Regions from separate parts of the Streptomyces sp. NPDC002776 genome, predicted to be linked through region 2. Evidence: riboswitches for the same ligand, from Rfam matches in the RefSeq annotation. Region 2 holds a riboswitch; the other holds the start of a gene.
The links. A riboswitch is a leader RNA that binds a small molecule or an ion and turns the genes downstream of it on or off. The one in region 2 is predicted to bind glycine.
Positions count from the first base shown of each region.

Region 1: another riboswitch for glycine. It lies ahead of gcvP (aminomethyl-transferring glycine dehydrogenase); the one in region 2 lies ahead of gcvT (glycine cleavage system aminomethyltransferase GcvT).

Region 1 covers NZ_JBSFVG010000011.1:6,456-13,444, forward strand. Annotated here, with positions in the region: gene ACWD11_RS22030 (FHA domain-containing protein) at 1-161, shown strand, start outside; gene ftsR (transcriptional regulator FtsR) at 182-919, shown strand; gene ACWD11_RS22040 (bifunctional nuclease family protein) at 1,004-1,477, shown strand; gene ACWD11_RS22045 (MerR family transcriptional regulator) at 1,683-2,366, shown strand; gene ACWD11_RS22050 (DNA polymerase IV) at 2,451-3,848, shown strand; gene ACWD11_RS22055 (PRC-barrel domain-containing protein) at 4,773-5,147, opposite strand; glycine riboswitch at 5,261-5,357, shown strand; gene gcvP (aminomethyl-transferring glycine dehydrogenase) at 5,531-6,989, shown strand, end outside.
Region 2 covers NZ_JBSFVG010000010.1:264,108-271,096, forward strand. Annotated here, with positions in the region: gene ACWD11_RS21835 (ABC transporter substrate-binding protein) at 1-1,628, opposite strand, end outside; gene ACWD11_RS21840 (ABC transporter permease) at 1,687-2,682, opposite strand; gene ACWD11_RS21845 (enhanced serine sensitivity protein SseB C-terminal domain-containing protein) at 3,005-3,793, opposite strand; gene ACWD11_RS21850 (enhanced serine sensitivity protein SseB) at 3,961-4,752, opposite strand; gene ACWD11_RS21855 (AAA family ATPase) at 4,820-5,488, opposite strand; glycine riboswitch at 5,664-5,759, shown strand; glycine riboswitch at 5,760-5,868, shown strand; gene gcvT (glycine cleavage system aminomethyltransferase GcvT) at 5,906-6,989, shown strand, end outside.

The DNA of each region.
Region 1 (6,989 bases), on a different contig from region 2:
GCCGGAGCCCGGACGGCTCGTTCACCGTGGCCGACGTGGGCAGCCTGAACGGCACGTACGTCAACCGCGAGCGGATCGACCAGGTCGCCCTGTCGAACGGTGACGAGGTGCAGATCGGCAAGTACCGGCTGGTCTTCCACGCGAGCCAGCGAGGCTACTGACCCTCCCCCGGAGAAGGTCCATGCTTCACACACCGAGCGGCGGTGCCGGACACGGCACTGCCGCCACGGACAGCGGGCTGATGAGCATCGGCACCGTGCTGAGCGTGCTGCGCGACGAGTTCCCCGAAGTCACCATCTCCAAGATCCGCTTCCTGGAGTCCGAGGGACTCGTCGAACCGCAGCGGACCCCTTCGGGTTACCGCAAGTTCAGCGCCGACGACGTCGAGAGACTCGGCCATGTGCTGAGGATGCAACGGGACCACTATCTGCCCCTCAAGGTGATCAGGGAGCACCTGGACGCCATGGAGCGCGGCGAGGCCGTGGCGCTGCCCACCGTGGGCCGACAGCGCGACGGAGAGGCCGGACCGGAGCTCTCCGATGCTCCTACGGCGGCCCGGATCGGGCGGAGCGAGCTGCTGGCCGCCGCGGAGATCGGCGAGCGGGAGCTCGAGGAGTGGGAGTCGTACGGGCTGATCGCCCCGCTGCCGGACGGGGCGTACGACGCCGAGGCGGTCACCGTGGCCTCGCTCGTCGTCGAACTGGGGCGGTTCGGGATCGAGCCGCGGCATCTGCGGGCGATGAAGGCCGCCGCGGACCGGGAGGCCGGGCTCGTGGACCAGGTCGTGGCACCGCTCAGACGCCATCGCAACCCGCAGACCAGGGCCCATGCCGAGGCCCGCACGAAGGAGCTGGCGGGGCTCACGGTGAAGCTGCACGCGGCGCTCGTGCAGACCGCGCTCGGGGTGCGGCTGCCCTGACCCGGAGGGCCTGGGCGGTCCGGATGGGCCGCCCGTTTCCTGCCCGACTACCCAAACGTCCCGGGCACGGCCTAGGGTTGCTGTGTGAACGAGCTCGATGTCGTAGGTGTCCGGGTCGAAATGCCCTCCAACCAACCGATCGTGCTCCTGCGCGAAGTGGGAGGCGACCGTTACCTCCCCATCTGGATCGGGCCGGGGGAGGCCACGGCCATCGCCTTCGCCCAGCAGGGCATGGCCCCCGCACGACCGCTGACCCACGACCTGTTCAAGGACGTGCTGGAGGCCGTCGGCCAGGAGCTCACCGAAGTGCGCATCACGGACCTGCGTGACGGCGTCTTCTACGCCGAGCTGGTCTTCGCCAGCGGCGTCGAGGTGAGCGCGCGTCCCTCCGACGCCATAGCACTGGCCCTGCGCACCGGAACGCCGATCTACGGCAGTGACGGCGTGCTGGACGACGCGGGGATCGCGATTCCGGACGAGCAGGAGGACGAGGTGGAGAAGTTCCGCGAGTTCCTCGACCAGATCTCGCCCGAGGATTTCGGCACGAGCAGCCAGTGAGACGTCCGGTTCCCGGCAATTGCCAGCGGCGAGTGAGAGCGTCCTGCGGCCCGCTCCGAGCGCATTCGGCTAGCCTTTCCCCGCGGTGGGGTACGGGAAACCACTCCTAGGGTGATTATCACTCGGCGTGCCGAGTGTGGCGATCGTTGACGCACCCCTGGTGACTGCCTACCGTCGAGAAGGCAGGTCAAGGACGGAGGTCGGCGTGAGAAGCAGCGGCGACGGTACGGCTGGGGGTGCCCCCGGACGCGGTCTCGGGGAGAGCGGTCCGTACCCTCCCCCGAGCTCACGACTCCGCTCCGGCGGGGGATACCCCCAGCCGGGTGGTGCGGCCGACCGCGCCCCGCAGCGACCGACGGCCGTGCCGAGCGGCGGAGGGGCGACGTCCATGACGTCCGAGCAGATCGGCTACCGGGGCCCGACGGCCTGCGCGGCGGCCGGCATCACCTATCGGCAGCTGGACTACTGGGCCCGTACGGGGCTCGTCGAGCCCAGTGTGCGGCCCGCGCACGGGTCGGGGACGCAGCGTCTGTACAGCTTCCGGGACGTCGTCGTCCTGAAGATCGTCAAGCGGTTCCTCGACACCGGTGTCTCGCTCCAGAACATCCGCACCGCGGTGCAGCACCTGCGAGAGCGGGGCTTTCGTGACCTGGAGCGCATGACGCTGATGAGCGACGGCGCCACGGTCTACGAGTGCACCTCGCCCGACGAGGTCCACGCGCTGCTCCAGAGCGGGCAGGGAGTCTTCGGGATCGCCGTCGGCGTGGTGTGGCGGGACGTGGAGAGCGCGCTGTCGCAGCTGCACGGGGAGCGCATCGACACCGGGGAGACGCTGGTCGGCCCCAATCCGGCGGACGAGCTGGCGCGGCGGCGGAACCGGGCGGTCTGAGGACGGCTCCGCCGTGTGGGCTGTGCGGGGCGGCGTGGAGGCCGCTCGGGGGCATTGTCAGTGGCGTAGGGCAGCATCGGACATGTGAGAAACACGCCCACGATCCTGCATCTCGACATGGATGCCTTCTTCGCCTCGGCGGAGCAGGCGTCCAAGCCGAGTCTGCGCGGGAAGGCGGTCATCGTGGGCGGGCTGGGGCCGCGTGGTGTGGTGGCCACCGCGTCCTACGAGGCCCGGGTCTTCGGGGTGCACTCGGCGATGCCGATGGCGCAGGCCCGGCGGCTCGCACCGAACGCCGCGTATCTCGTGCCGCGGTTCGCGTTCTACCGGTCGATCAGTGAGCAGGTGATGGCGCTGCTGAGGGCGCTGTCGCCGCTGGTGGAGCCGTTGAGTCTGGATGAGGCGTTCGTCGACCTGGAGGCCGGGGGAGCGGCCTGGGACGAGGCGTCGGCGCGGCTGGTGGGGGCGAAGCTGCGGGCGGACATACGGGCGGTCACCGGGCTGACGGGGTCCGTGGGGCTCGCCGCGTGCAAGATGCTCGCGAAGATCGCTTCCGAGCAGGCCAAACCGGACGGTCTGGTGGTGATCGAGCCGGGGACCGAGCGGGCGATGCTGGGGCCGATGCCGGTGCGGACCCTGCCGGGGGTGGGGCCGGCCACCGGGGATCATCTGCGGCGGGCCGGGATCCACACGGTCGAGGAGCTGGCCGAGGCGGGCGAGGACGAGCTCGTGCGGATGCTGGGGAAGGCGCACGGGCATGCGCTGTACGCCATGGCGCTGGCGCGGGACGAGCGGCCGGTGGTGGCTGAGCGGGAGACGAAGTCGGTGTCCGTGGAGGACACGTATGACGTGGACATCCATGACCGGGTGCGGGTGGGGCTGGAGGTGCAGCGGCTCGCGGATCGGTGTGTGCGGCGGTTGCGGGAGGCCGGGTTGTCCGGGCGGACCATTGTGCTGAAGGTGCGGCGGTACGACTTCTCCACGCTGACTCGGTCCGAGACGTTGCGGGGGCCCACGGATGATCCGGCGGTCGTGCGGGAGGCCGCGGGGCGGTTGCTGGAGTCGGTGGACACGACGGGGGGTGTGCGGTTGCTGGGGGTGGGGGTCAGTGGGCTTGCCGACTACACGCAGGAGGATCTGTTCGCGCAGGCCGCGGGGGAGCGGGGTCGGGGTGCGGAGGATGGGGGAGAGGACGGGGCCGGCGAGGTTGGCGAGGCCGGGGGTGTGGGTGCGGCTGCGGAGGTGGGGGCGGCTGTGGAGCGGCGGTGGGCTGCTGGGCATGACGTTCGGCATGCGGAGTTCGGGCATGGGTGGGTGCAGGGGAGTGGGGTGGGGCGGGTGACTGTGCGGTTCGAGACGCCGGAGTCCGGGCCGGGGCGGGTGCGGACGTTTCGGGTCGATGATCCTGAGCTTGTTCCTGCGGAGCCGTTGCCGTTGGTGCCGCGGAGGCCGGGGGTTGCTGTGGATGAGGTGCGGGCGTGAGGGGCGGGGGCGGTGTTGGTGGGGGGTTGGTGCACTCGCCCGCGTTGGCCGGGTGCCTCACCCGAGGGGCCCAGCCCACCCGTGCCGCCCCAGCGGCACGACTGCCCGCAGCGGCGGGTTGGGGGTGCGGGCCGGGGGTTGTGCGGGCGATGGGCTGTAGGGCTGTGGGCAACAGGCTGAGGGATGTGCGGCTGCGGGTTAGGGGATACACGGCACGCGACTCGGAGCTATGGGCATGCGGTCATGCAGCCAGGGGCGCGAGGAGTGCGGTCACCCAGCTGCGGGGCGGCGGGGGCCGCGGTCACTCAGCTAGGGGGCTACGACGGATGCGGCCGTCCCGCTGTGAGGGCAGACAGGTAGGCGGCTACGGGGCGGTGGTGGCACGGTCGCTCAGCTGCGGGGCGAGGTGGGACGCGGAGGCCCAGCCCCTGGGGCTGCGAGGGGTGCGGTCGCCCAGCTAGTGCGCCCGAGCAGCGCTGGATCCGCGACGACAGCCTGGCTGCCCTGGGCCAGGAGGGGCGCGGCCGTCCCGCTGCGAGGGCGTGCAGGTGCAGCTACGGGGCGGCGGGGGCGCGGTCGCTCAGCTGCGGGGATAGGAGGGACGCGGAGGCCCAGCACTGGGGCTGCGCGAGGGGTGCGGGTACCCAGCTGCGGGGCGGCGGGGGACGTCGTCACCCAGCTGGTGCGCCCGAGCAGCGCTGGATCCGCGACGACGGCCTGGCTACCCTGGGTCACGAGGGACGCGGCTGCTCCGCTGCGAGGGCGTGCAGGTAGGCAGTTGCGGGGCGGCGCGGGCGCGGGCGCCTAGCTGCGGGGAGCGGAGGGGAGCGGAGGCCCAGATCCCGGGGCTGCCAGGGGGCGCGTCGGTGCGGGGCACGAGGGGTGTCGGGTGCGCGGTCGCGTTGCGGGGGCTACGTGGGGGGCTTAGGTGTCTGCTTCTTCTGTGCCTGCCAAGTTGCCGAAGTCGTAGTCGGGGGGTGTGGGGGAGGTCAGGTCCAGGCCGTAGTGGTGGTAGAGCTGGAGTTCCTGTTCCGGGGAGAGGTGGCGGCCTACTCCGAAGTCGGGGGCGTCCTTGATCAGGGAGCGGTCGAAAGGGACGCGGAGGGCGCCCTCCACCAGTTCGCTGGGCTCCAGGGGGACGAAGGCGTCCCTGCTGAACAGGCCCGTTCGTATGGCTGCCCACTCCGGTACGCCGGTGGCGTCGTCGAGGTAGACCTCGTCGATGGTGCCGAGCTTCGTACCGTTGCGGTCGAACGCCTTGCGGCCGATCAGGTTGCGCGGATCGATGTCGGTCTGCACGTGCCCTCCACTTGGTCGCAACTCATCCGTAAGCACTACGAAAGAGCACATTCGGGTGCGCGGCCACTCGAACGCCTGGGCGTTGACCTCGCTGGTAGGCTGACAGCGGCTGCTGACCCCGTGCGGGAGAGTCCTCCGGACACCATCCGGAGGCGCCGAAGGAGCAAATCCTCCCCGGAATCTCTCAGGCCCACGTACCGCACGGACGAGGTCACTCTGGAAAGCAGAGCGGGTGTCGACGGCTTCCGCTCTCACCGACGGTGAAAGCCGGGCGCCCTCATGCCCTGGTGAAGCTCTCAGGTTGAGATGACAGAGGGGGAGGCCGTCCGGGTACCCGTGCCGTGGTGCCCCTCGAAGGTCGTGTCGACCAGGAGGCCTCCGCAATGACCGCCTATCGCATTCCGCTCTCCGAGCTCGAGCAAGGGATCCCCTTCGAGCAGCGTCACATCGGTCCTGATCATGAGGCTCGGGCCAAGATGCTCGCCCAGGTCGGCTACGGCTCGCTGGACGAGCTCACCGCCGCCGCGGTGCCGGATGTGATCAAGAACGCCGACGCCCTCGACCTGCCGGGTGCGCGGACCGAGGCCGAGGTGCTCGCCGAGCTGCGGACCCTCGCCGACCGCAACCAGGTGCTGGACTCCATGATCGGGCTCGGCTACTACGGCACCTTCACCCCGCCGGTCATCCTGCGCAACGTCATGGAGAACCCGGCCTGGTACACGGCCTACACGCCGTACCAGCCGGAGATCTCGCAGGGCCGCCTGGAGGCCCTGCTGAACTTCCAGACGATGGTCGCCGAGCTCACCGGGCTGCCCACCTCCGGTGCCTCACTGCTCGACGAGGGCACGGCGGCTGCCGAGGCCATGGCGCTGTCCCGGCGCATGGGCAAGAACAAGAAGGGCCTGTTCCTCATCGACGCGGACGCCCTTCCGCAGACCATCGCCGTGATCCAGACGCGGGCCGAGCCCACGGGCGTCGAGGTGGTCGTCGCCGACCTGAGCGAGGGCATTCCGGACGGCATCGCCTCGCGCGAGATCAACGGCGTGCTCATCCAGTACCCGGGCGCCTCCGGTGCCGTGCGGGACATCAAGCCCGTCATCGAGCAGGCCCATGAGCTCGGCGCGCTGGTCACCGTCGCCGCCGATCTGCTCGCGCTGACGCTGCTGACCTCCCCCGGCGAGCTGGGCGCGGACATCGCGATCGGCACCACGCAGCGCTTCGGTGTGCCGATGGGCTTCGGCGGTCCGCACGCCGGTTACATGGCCGTGCACGAGAAGTTCGCGCGCAGCCTGCCCGGGCGGCTGGTCGGGGTGTCCGTGGACGCCGACGGCAACAAGGCCTACCGGCTCGCGCTGCAGACGCGTGAGCAGCACATCCGCCGGGAGAAGGCGACCAGCAACATCTGTACGGCGCAGGTGCTGCTCGCCGTCATGGCCGGCATGTACGCCGTCTACCACGGGCCCGAAGGGCTGAAGAGCATCGCCCGGCGGGTCCACCGGTACACCTCGATCCTGGCCGCGGGGCTCACCGCCGGCGGAGTCGAGGTCGTGCACGGCTCCTACTTCGACACGCTCACCGTGCGGGTACCCGGTCGGGCCGCCGAGGTCGTCGCGGCCGCGCGGGAGAACGGCGTGAACCTCTGGCTGGTCGACGCCGACCACGTCTCCCTCGCCTGCGACGAGACCACCGGCCGGGCCCAGCTCACCGCGGTGTGGAGCGCCTTCGGGGTGGACGGGGACGTCGAGGCGCTGGACGCGCGGGCCGAGGACGCGTTGCCGGCGGCGCTGGTGCGCGGGGACGAGTTCCTGGCCCACCCGGTCTTCCACCAGTACCGCTCCGAGA
Region 2 (6,989 bases):
TCCTCCATCGTCTTCTTGTCGATCTCGGCGTAGAGGCTGTTGCGCTCGGCCTCGTCCTCGGTCGCGATCGCCTTCTCGAGCATCGAGTTGATGTCGGCGTTGTCGAGCTGCGACAGGTTGGTGTTGCCGGACTCGCCGATCGCGTCACCGTGCAGGATCTGCTGCTCGAAGCCGTAGCCGGAGGGCCAGTCGGCACCCCACTGCATCATGTGCAGGCCGATGTTCTGCTTCTTGTTGAACGTCGGCACACCCGCGGCGTCGGTGAAGTACTTGCCCGACGGGAACTGCTTCAGGCTGGCGTCGATGCCGACCTTCTTCAGCGAGTCGATGATCGCGGTGGCCGAGTCGATCTCCGCGGGGCGGTCGCTGCGCGCCGAGATGTTGGTCTTGATCGACGTCTTGCCGCAGGCCTTGAGCTGCTCCTTGGCCTTGGCGACGTCACCCTTGTTGTCCGGGGTGGCGTACAGGTCGGACTTCTCGTAGCCCGGGATGTCCGGCGGCAGGACGGTGGTGGCGATCTCACCGCGGATCGGGCCGCCGAGGGCGGTCTGCACCGAGACCTTGTCGACCGCGAACTGCACGGCCTTGCGGCACTCGACCTTGTCGAACGGCGCGAGCTTGGTGTTGATCGCCATGTAGACCAGACGGCCACCGAAGGTGTTGTCGGTGTTGGCCTTCATGTCCGAGGAGTTGACGACCTTCGCCTGGGTCGCGGCCTGGACGCCCGTACCACCGAGGTCGATCGCCTTGCCGGCCATGACGTCCTGGTCGATCGTCTCGGCGTTGACCTTCAGCTTGACGACGATCTTGTCCGGGTACTGCTTGCGCAGCGGGTCGGTCTTGGCGTCCCAGTTCTCGTTGCGGACGAGGACGACCTGCTTGCCCTCCTGGTAGCTCTCGAACTTGTAAGAGCCGGAGGACACGATGTTCTTGACGTACTCGACGCCCTTGTCCTTCGCCTTCGGCACCGGGGCCGTCTGCGGGGTGGCGACCAGGTAGTCGAACTCCTGGAAGGCGCGGTTGAGCTTGAAGACGATCGTGCTGTCGTCCGGCGTCTCGATGGACGACAGGCCCTTGGCGCTCTTGTCCTTGTACGGGCCCTTGTACTTGTCGCCGCCCTCGAGGAACTGCTGGAAGTAGTTGGGGCCGAGGGAGAGCACGTCACGCGCGAAGTTCGAGCGCTCCACCGCGTACTTGACGTCCTTGGACGTGATCGGCGTGCCGTCCTCGTACTTGAGGCCCTCACGCAGCTTGTACGTCCAGGTCTTGCCGCCGTCGCTGGGCTCACCCGGAGCCGACGCGAGGTCGGGGACCAGCTCGTTGCCGGCCTCACCCGCGGCGGGCTTGAACGTCATCAGCGGGCGGGCGTACAGCCGGCTGAGGTTGTACATGTACGCGTAGTACGTGTTGCCCGGGTCGAAGGAGTCCGGCACGTCCGAGTACTCGTACGTGACCGTGCCCCCCTTCGCGTCGGAGGCGTTGACGACACCCTTGGTCGCGGCGTCGGCGCCGGCCGACTTGTTCTTGCCGTCGCCATTGTCGTTGTTGTCATCGGCCTTGCTGCAACCCGAAAGCACCAGGCTCACAGTGCCGACAGCCGCGATTGCGGCCAGCGCTGACCTTCGCATGATGGTCTGCTTCCCCTCCATAGGTGGAAACTTGATGGGCTCTCGACGCGGCCGCATGTCAGCGGCTGCGCGGGTCGAGAGCGTCACGGAGTCCGTCGCCGAGCAGGTTGAACGCCAGGACGGTGACGAAGATGGCGAGGCCCGGCACGATCATGAACTGCGGGTCGACCTCGTAGAAGTCGACCGCCTGGTTGAGCATGCCGCCCCACGACGCCTGCGGGGGCTGGATGCCGACGCCGAGGAAGCTCAGACTGGCCTCGAAAAGGATGTTCGTCGGGATGAGCAGCGTCGAGTAGACGATGATCGGGCCGACCAGGTTCGGGAGCAGTTCCCGGAAGAGGATGTACGGGCCCTTGGCGCCCATGCCCCGGGAGGCGTCGACGAACTCACGTTCCCTCAGGGCCAGGGTCTGACCGCGGACGATACGGCCCAGGTACGGCCAGTTGAAGAAGCCGATGATGAAGATCAGCACGGTGATGTGGAGCGGCAGACCCTCCAGGCCGAAGGCACCGCCCTGCAGCGTCGCCGAGATGGCGATGGCGAACAGCAGCAGCGGGAAGGCGAGGAAGGTGTCCATCAGCCGGCTGATGATCGCGTCCACACGCCCGCCGTAGTAACCGGCGATCACACCGAGAACCGTGCCGATGGTGTTGGACAGGATGGTGGCCCCGAACGCGACGACCAGGGACACCCAGGAGCCCTCCAGGATGCGGGTGGCGATGTCCCGCCCGAACTTGGGCTCGACGCCCAGCGGGTGGTCCATGCTCATCCCGCCGAAGTCCCCTGTGGGAAGCGAGGTGTTGGGGTCGATCAGATCCTGGTTGAAGGCGTTGGGGTCGAGACCGAAGAGGGCCTGGATGGGCCGGGACAGGACGGCGAGCAGCACCAGCAGGATGACGACGATGCCGCCGGACACGGCGAGCTTGTCCTTCTTGAACCGGGTCCAGGCGATCTGCCCAAGGGAACGGCCCTCGATCTGCCCCTTGTCGGCACCGCTGAGGACAGCTTCCGGCTGAGCCTCGGCTGCCTTAGTGGTCTCGATCGGTGCGGTCACAGTGACCCGACCCCTCTCGCCGGTGGTGACCGGCCTACGCCCGCCGTGGATTACGGCTTTGTCGACTTGCACTCGATCACAGGATCGACCGATCCCATGTCTGTCTCGGGAGTCTTCAGCGTCGTCACGATCACCCGCCAGGTCTGACGGCGAAAGTATGCGCAACCGTGATGATGCACTGGGGATTCCGTTATCCGAACAGCAGATAACGGAGGCCGAACGGGAGGGAGTTAGGACACATCGGCCACTAGGCGACATTCGGCGTCATCTACGCGCGAAGAAATGTGTCGGGTCCGTGAACGGCCGATGGCCCGTGTGGAGGTCAGTAGCCGCCCTGTACCGGTGGGTAACCGTACCCCGCGGCGGGCGCCTGTGCCGCGTGGGCCTCACGGTCGTAGAAGGGGCGGGCGTTCGCCCGCATCCACAGCGCGACCGGGTCGTACTCGTCGGACATCGCCACCGTGGAGACCGGCAGCCCGTCCGGAACGGCGCCGATGGACTGCTGCATCATCGCGCGCACCGAGTCCACGGCGGGCGGGCTGGTGTCGTACACGTCCAGGCCGATGGCGAGGTACGGCGCTCCGAGCGCGGGCTGCACCCAGGCGCGGCGCAGTGCGCGGACGGCCGGGGTGCGGTGGGCGTTCTGCGCGAGCAGGGCGTAGAAGTGCGGGATCTCGATGCCAGGTTCGGACAGCTGCAGCGGGCCCGCGGGCTGGCGCTCCAGACCGGTGGCGATCCGGCGCAGGTCGAGCCAGGGGATGCCGACGCCGCCGCCCGGGGCGTGCGGGTTCAGCCAGAGGCCGAAGTGGTCGGGGTACAGCGTGCGGGCGACGTCGACTCCGTCGACGACCTCGTAACTGCGGTTCCAGCCGCTGGCCGAGAGTTCCTGGGCGGAGGTCACGCAGGGGGCGTAGCCGTAGCCGTCGACCTCCATGTTCCCGTACTGGGCGTCCGGGGAGCCGGCCTGGCCGTGCCACAGCAGCATCCAGATCTGGCCGGAGTTCGGGGTCGCGAGCGCGCGCAGCAGCGCCTCGTAGGCGTCGTACCGCCCGGGCGTGACCTGGCGCAGCATGTGCTCGACCTGCCCGGCCGCGATGCCGCTGGCGCTCACCTGTACCGCCCCTTCACCTTTTCTCCGACCGAGCCTTGGGCCTAGCTTAAGCCCGCCTGCGGACTCGGGACTTGCTCCGGTTGTGCGAGTGCGGGCTGCGTGTGGCCGGTCGCGCCCCGCGGCGGAGGCGCACATCGACACAGCCCCGCGCCCCTTGTGTCCCTCGACTAACCACGCGTGTAGAAGGGCCGCACTTTTTCCCGCATCCATATCGCCACCGGGTCCTGGGCCGCCATGTCCAGGAGGATCAGGTTGACGGGCCACTTGGTCGGGACCCTGCCCAGGGCCCGCCCCAGGGCGTCCATCGGGGCCGTGCGCAGGTCGCCCTCCCAGTCGGAGAGTTCGACCCCTATGAACATCACCGGGTCCGCCGTCTCGATGGCGGCCAGGCAGCGACGGGCGGTGGTGACCACGCCGGTCGTCGCGAACTCGGCGGAGGCGGCGGACAGGAAGTCGACCGGGTCGTCCTGCCAGTCCGGCTCGTACAGCTTGACGCGGCCGCCGCTCGCCGGGCCGTCCAGCGGGGTGCGGCCCACCCGGCACAGCTCGGCCACCGCCGGCGGCGGAAGGGGGATGCCCACCATGCCGTCCGGGTTCACCGCGATGCCCACCTGCGGCGGCAGCCCGCGGGCGAACTCCACCGCCGGGGCGATCGTGTACGACATGTGGGAGCCGACGACCTGGCGGAACTGTTCCTCGGAGCTGAAGACCGGGACATAGGCCTGGCCCTCGATCTCCAGCGTGGGCAGGTCCAGCGGGCCGCTGTGCGGGCCGCCGCCGGACGGCAGCGGGACCCACAGGAAGCTGCGGCCGAGGACCTCGATGATCCGGCCGCCCGCCGTGGGGACGCCGAGGGAGGCGGAGAGCACCTCCTCCAGTTCGTTGCCGGGCCATCCGCCGTGCGGATGGGGGTGTGCCTGCGCCGGAAAGTCCGCGGGGAGATCCGCCGGGAAGTCCATCTGTCTGACCGCCTGCCCTGAACCACTGATGTGGCTGAAAAGGCTAACGCCTGCCCGGCCGCCCGGGTCAGCCCGTGAAGCCGATCCGCCGCAGCGCCCCCGCCGCCGGCCGGTCGATCAGCACCGCCGAACCGCAGCCCGGGGGCAGCTCGCCCTGCTCCACCGCGCGCAGCAGCCGGCCCGCCGCCGAGCGGTGCCGCAGGAAGGCGTACCGCGAGACACCGCGCCCGCGCTCGCGCTGGCCCTCCAGCGCCTCGTCCGGGGTGACGTCCAGGAGCAGCAGATGCAGCAGGCCGCCGCGGCGCCGCGCGGTGCGGGCCAGCCAGCCGCGCACCCAGGCCTGGGTGCCGCAGTCGTGGACGACGACTCCCTGGTCCGAGCGCAGCGCGCGCCACAGCCCGGCGTAGTGCGCGAGCCGGACCAGGGGCCGGTAGACCGCGTACGGCAGGAAGCCCGGCATCCGGGCGTCCCAGCGGTCGCGGGTGTCCTGGGAGTCGATGCGCGGGCCCTTCACGGTCCGCCGCATCAGCGTGGACTTGCCGCTGCCCGGCAGGCCGGTGATCACGACCAGGTCCCGGGGCCCGAAGAGCAGGGCATGCGGGCTGCGGCCGTCGCGTGCGCGCAGGTCGCGGACGACGGGTGCGGGCAGCGTGCCGCGGGCTTCGAGCGCCGGGGCCGTGGGCTGCTCGGGCAGCGCCAGGCCCGACGTGGTCGCGTACGCCGTGGTCCTGTTCACCGTGATCGTCCTCCTCCGGGTCGGGATCTCCCCTCCCCACTGAACGTAAAGAGAAGGTAATGGGCGATCTCTCGCGTTTTCGTGTGCGTACCGCCACAAGCCGGTTACAGAAGCGGCCTGCCCACGGACGCCCCGGTCATGCAATGATGGCCGCGCCAACTGCATACCGGCCGTTCGAATCCGCGCGGGAGAGTTCCCAGCCTTCAGCTGGGGCGCCGAAGGAGCAAGTCCCTCCCTTGAATCTCTCAGGCCCCGTTACCGCGCGGGCGAGGCACATCTGAAAAGCGGACCGCCCTTTGCCGGTGGTCCCACCCAAGGTGCAAGTCATGCCCCGCGTGGTCATGACGAACCTCTCAGGTTCCGATGACAGATGGGGAGGAAAGACCTCGCCGTCATGCCCTGGGAGACGACCGTCCGATGAGCAGTTCCGAACCCCGCCGTACCGCCCTCGATGCCCTGCATCGCTCGCTGGGCGCGACGATGACCGACTTCGCCGGCTGGGACATGCCGCTGCGTTACGGCTCCGAGCGCGACGAGCACACCGCCGTGCGCACCAAGGCCGGCCTCTTCGACCTCTCCCACATGGGCGAGATCACCGTGACCGGCCCGGAGGCCGCCCGGCTGCTGAACTACGCCCTCGTCGGCAACATCGCCTCCGTCGGCGTCGGCCGCGCCCGCTACACCATGATCTGCCGGGCCGACGGCGGCATCCTCGACGACCTGATCGTCTACCGGCTCGCCGAGACCGAGTACATGGTCGTCGCCAACGCCTCCAACGCCCAGATCGTGCTGGACGCGCTGGCGGATCGTTCCGCCGGCTTCGACGCCGAGGTGCGCGACGACCGGGACGCCTACGCGCTGATCGCGGTGCAGGGCCCGGAGTCCCCCGGCATCCTCGGCTCGCTCACCGACGCCGACCTCGACGGCCTGAAGTACTACGCCGGGCTCCCCGGCACCGTCGCGGGCGTCCCGGCGCTGATCGCGCGCACCGGCTACACCGGCGAGGACGGCTTCGAGCTGTTCGTGGCGCCCGCCGACGCCGAGAAGCTGTGGCAGGCGCTCACCGAGGCGGGCGCGCCCGTCGGCCTGATCCCGTGCGGCCTGTCCTGCCGGGACACCCTGCGGCTGGAGGCGGGCATGCCGCTGTACGGCCATGAGCTCACCACCTCGCTGACCCCCTTCGACGCCGGTCTCGGCCGGGTGGTCAAGTTCGAGAAGGAGGGTGACTTCGTGGGGCGCGAGGCGCTCACCGAGGCCGCCGAGCGCGCGGAGAGCAACCCGCCGCGGGTCCTGGTCGGCCTGATCGCCGAGGGCCGCCGCATCCCGCGCGCCGGGTACCAGGTCGTCGCCGACGGCCAGGTCATCGGCGAGGTCACCTCCGGCGCCCCCTCCCCCACGCTGGGCAAGCCGATCGCCATGGCCTACGTCGACGCCGCGCACGCGGCGCCCGGCACGGCCGGCGTCGGCGTGGACATCCGGGGCACCCACGAGCCGTACGAGG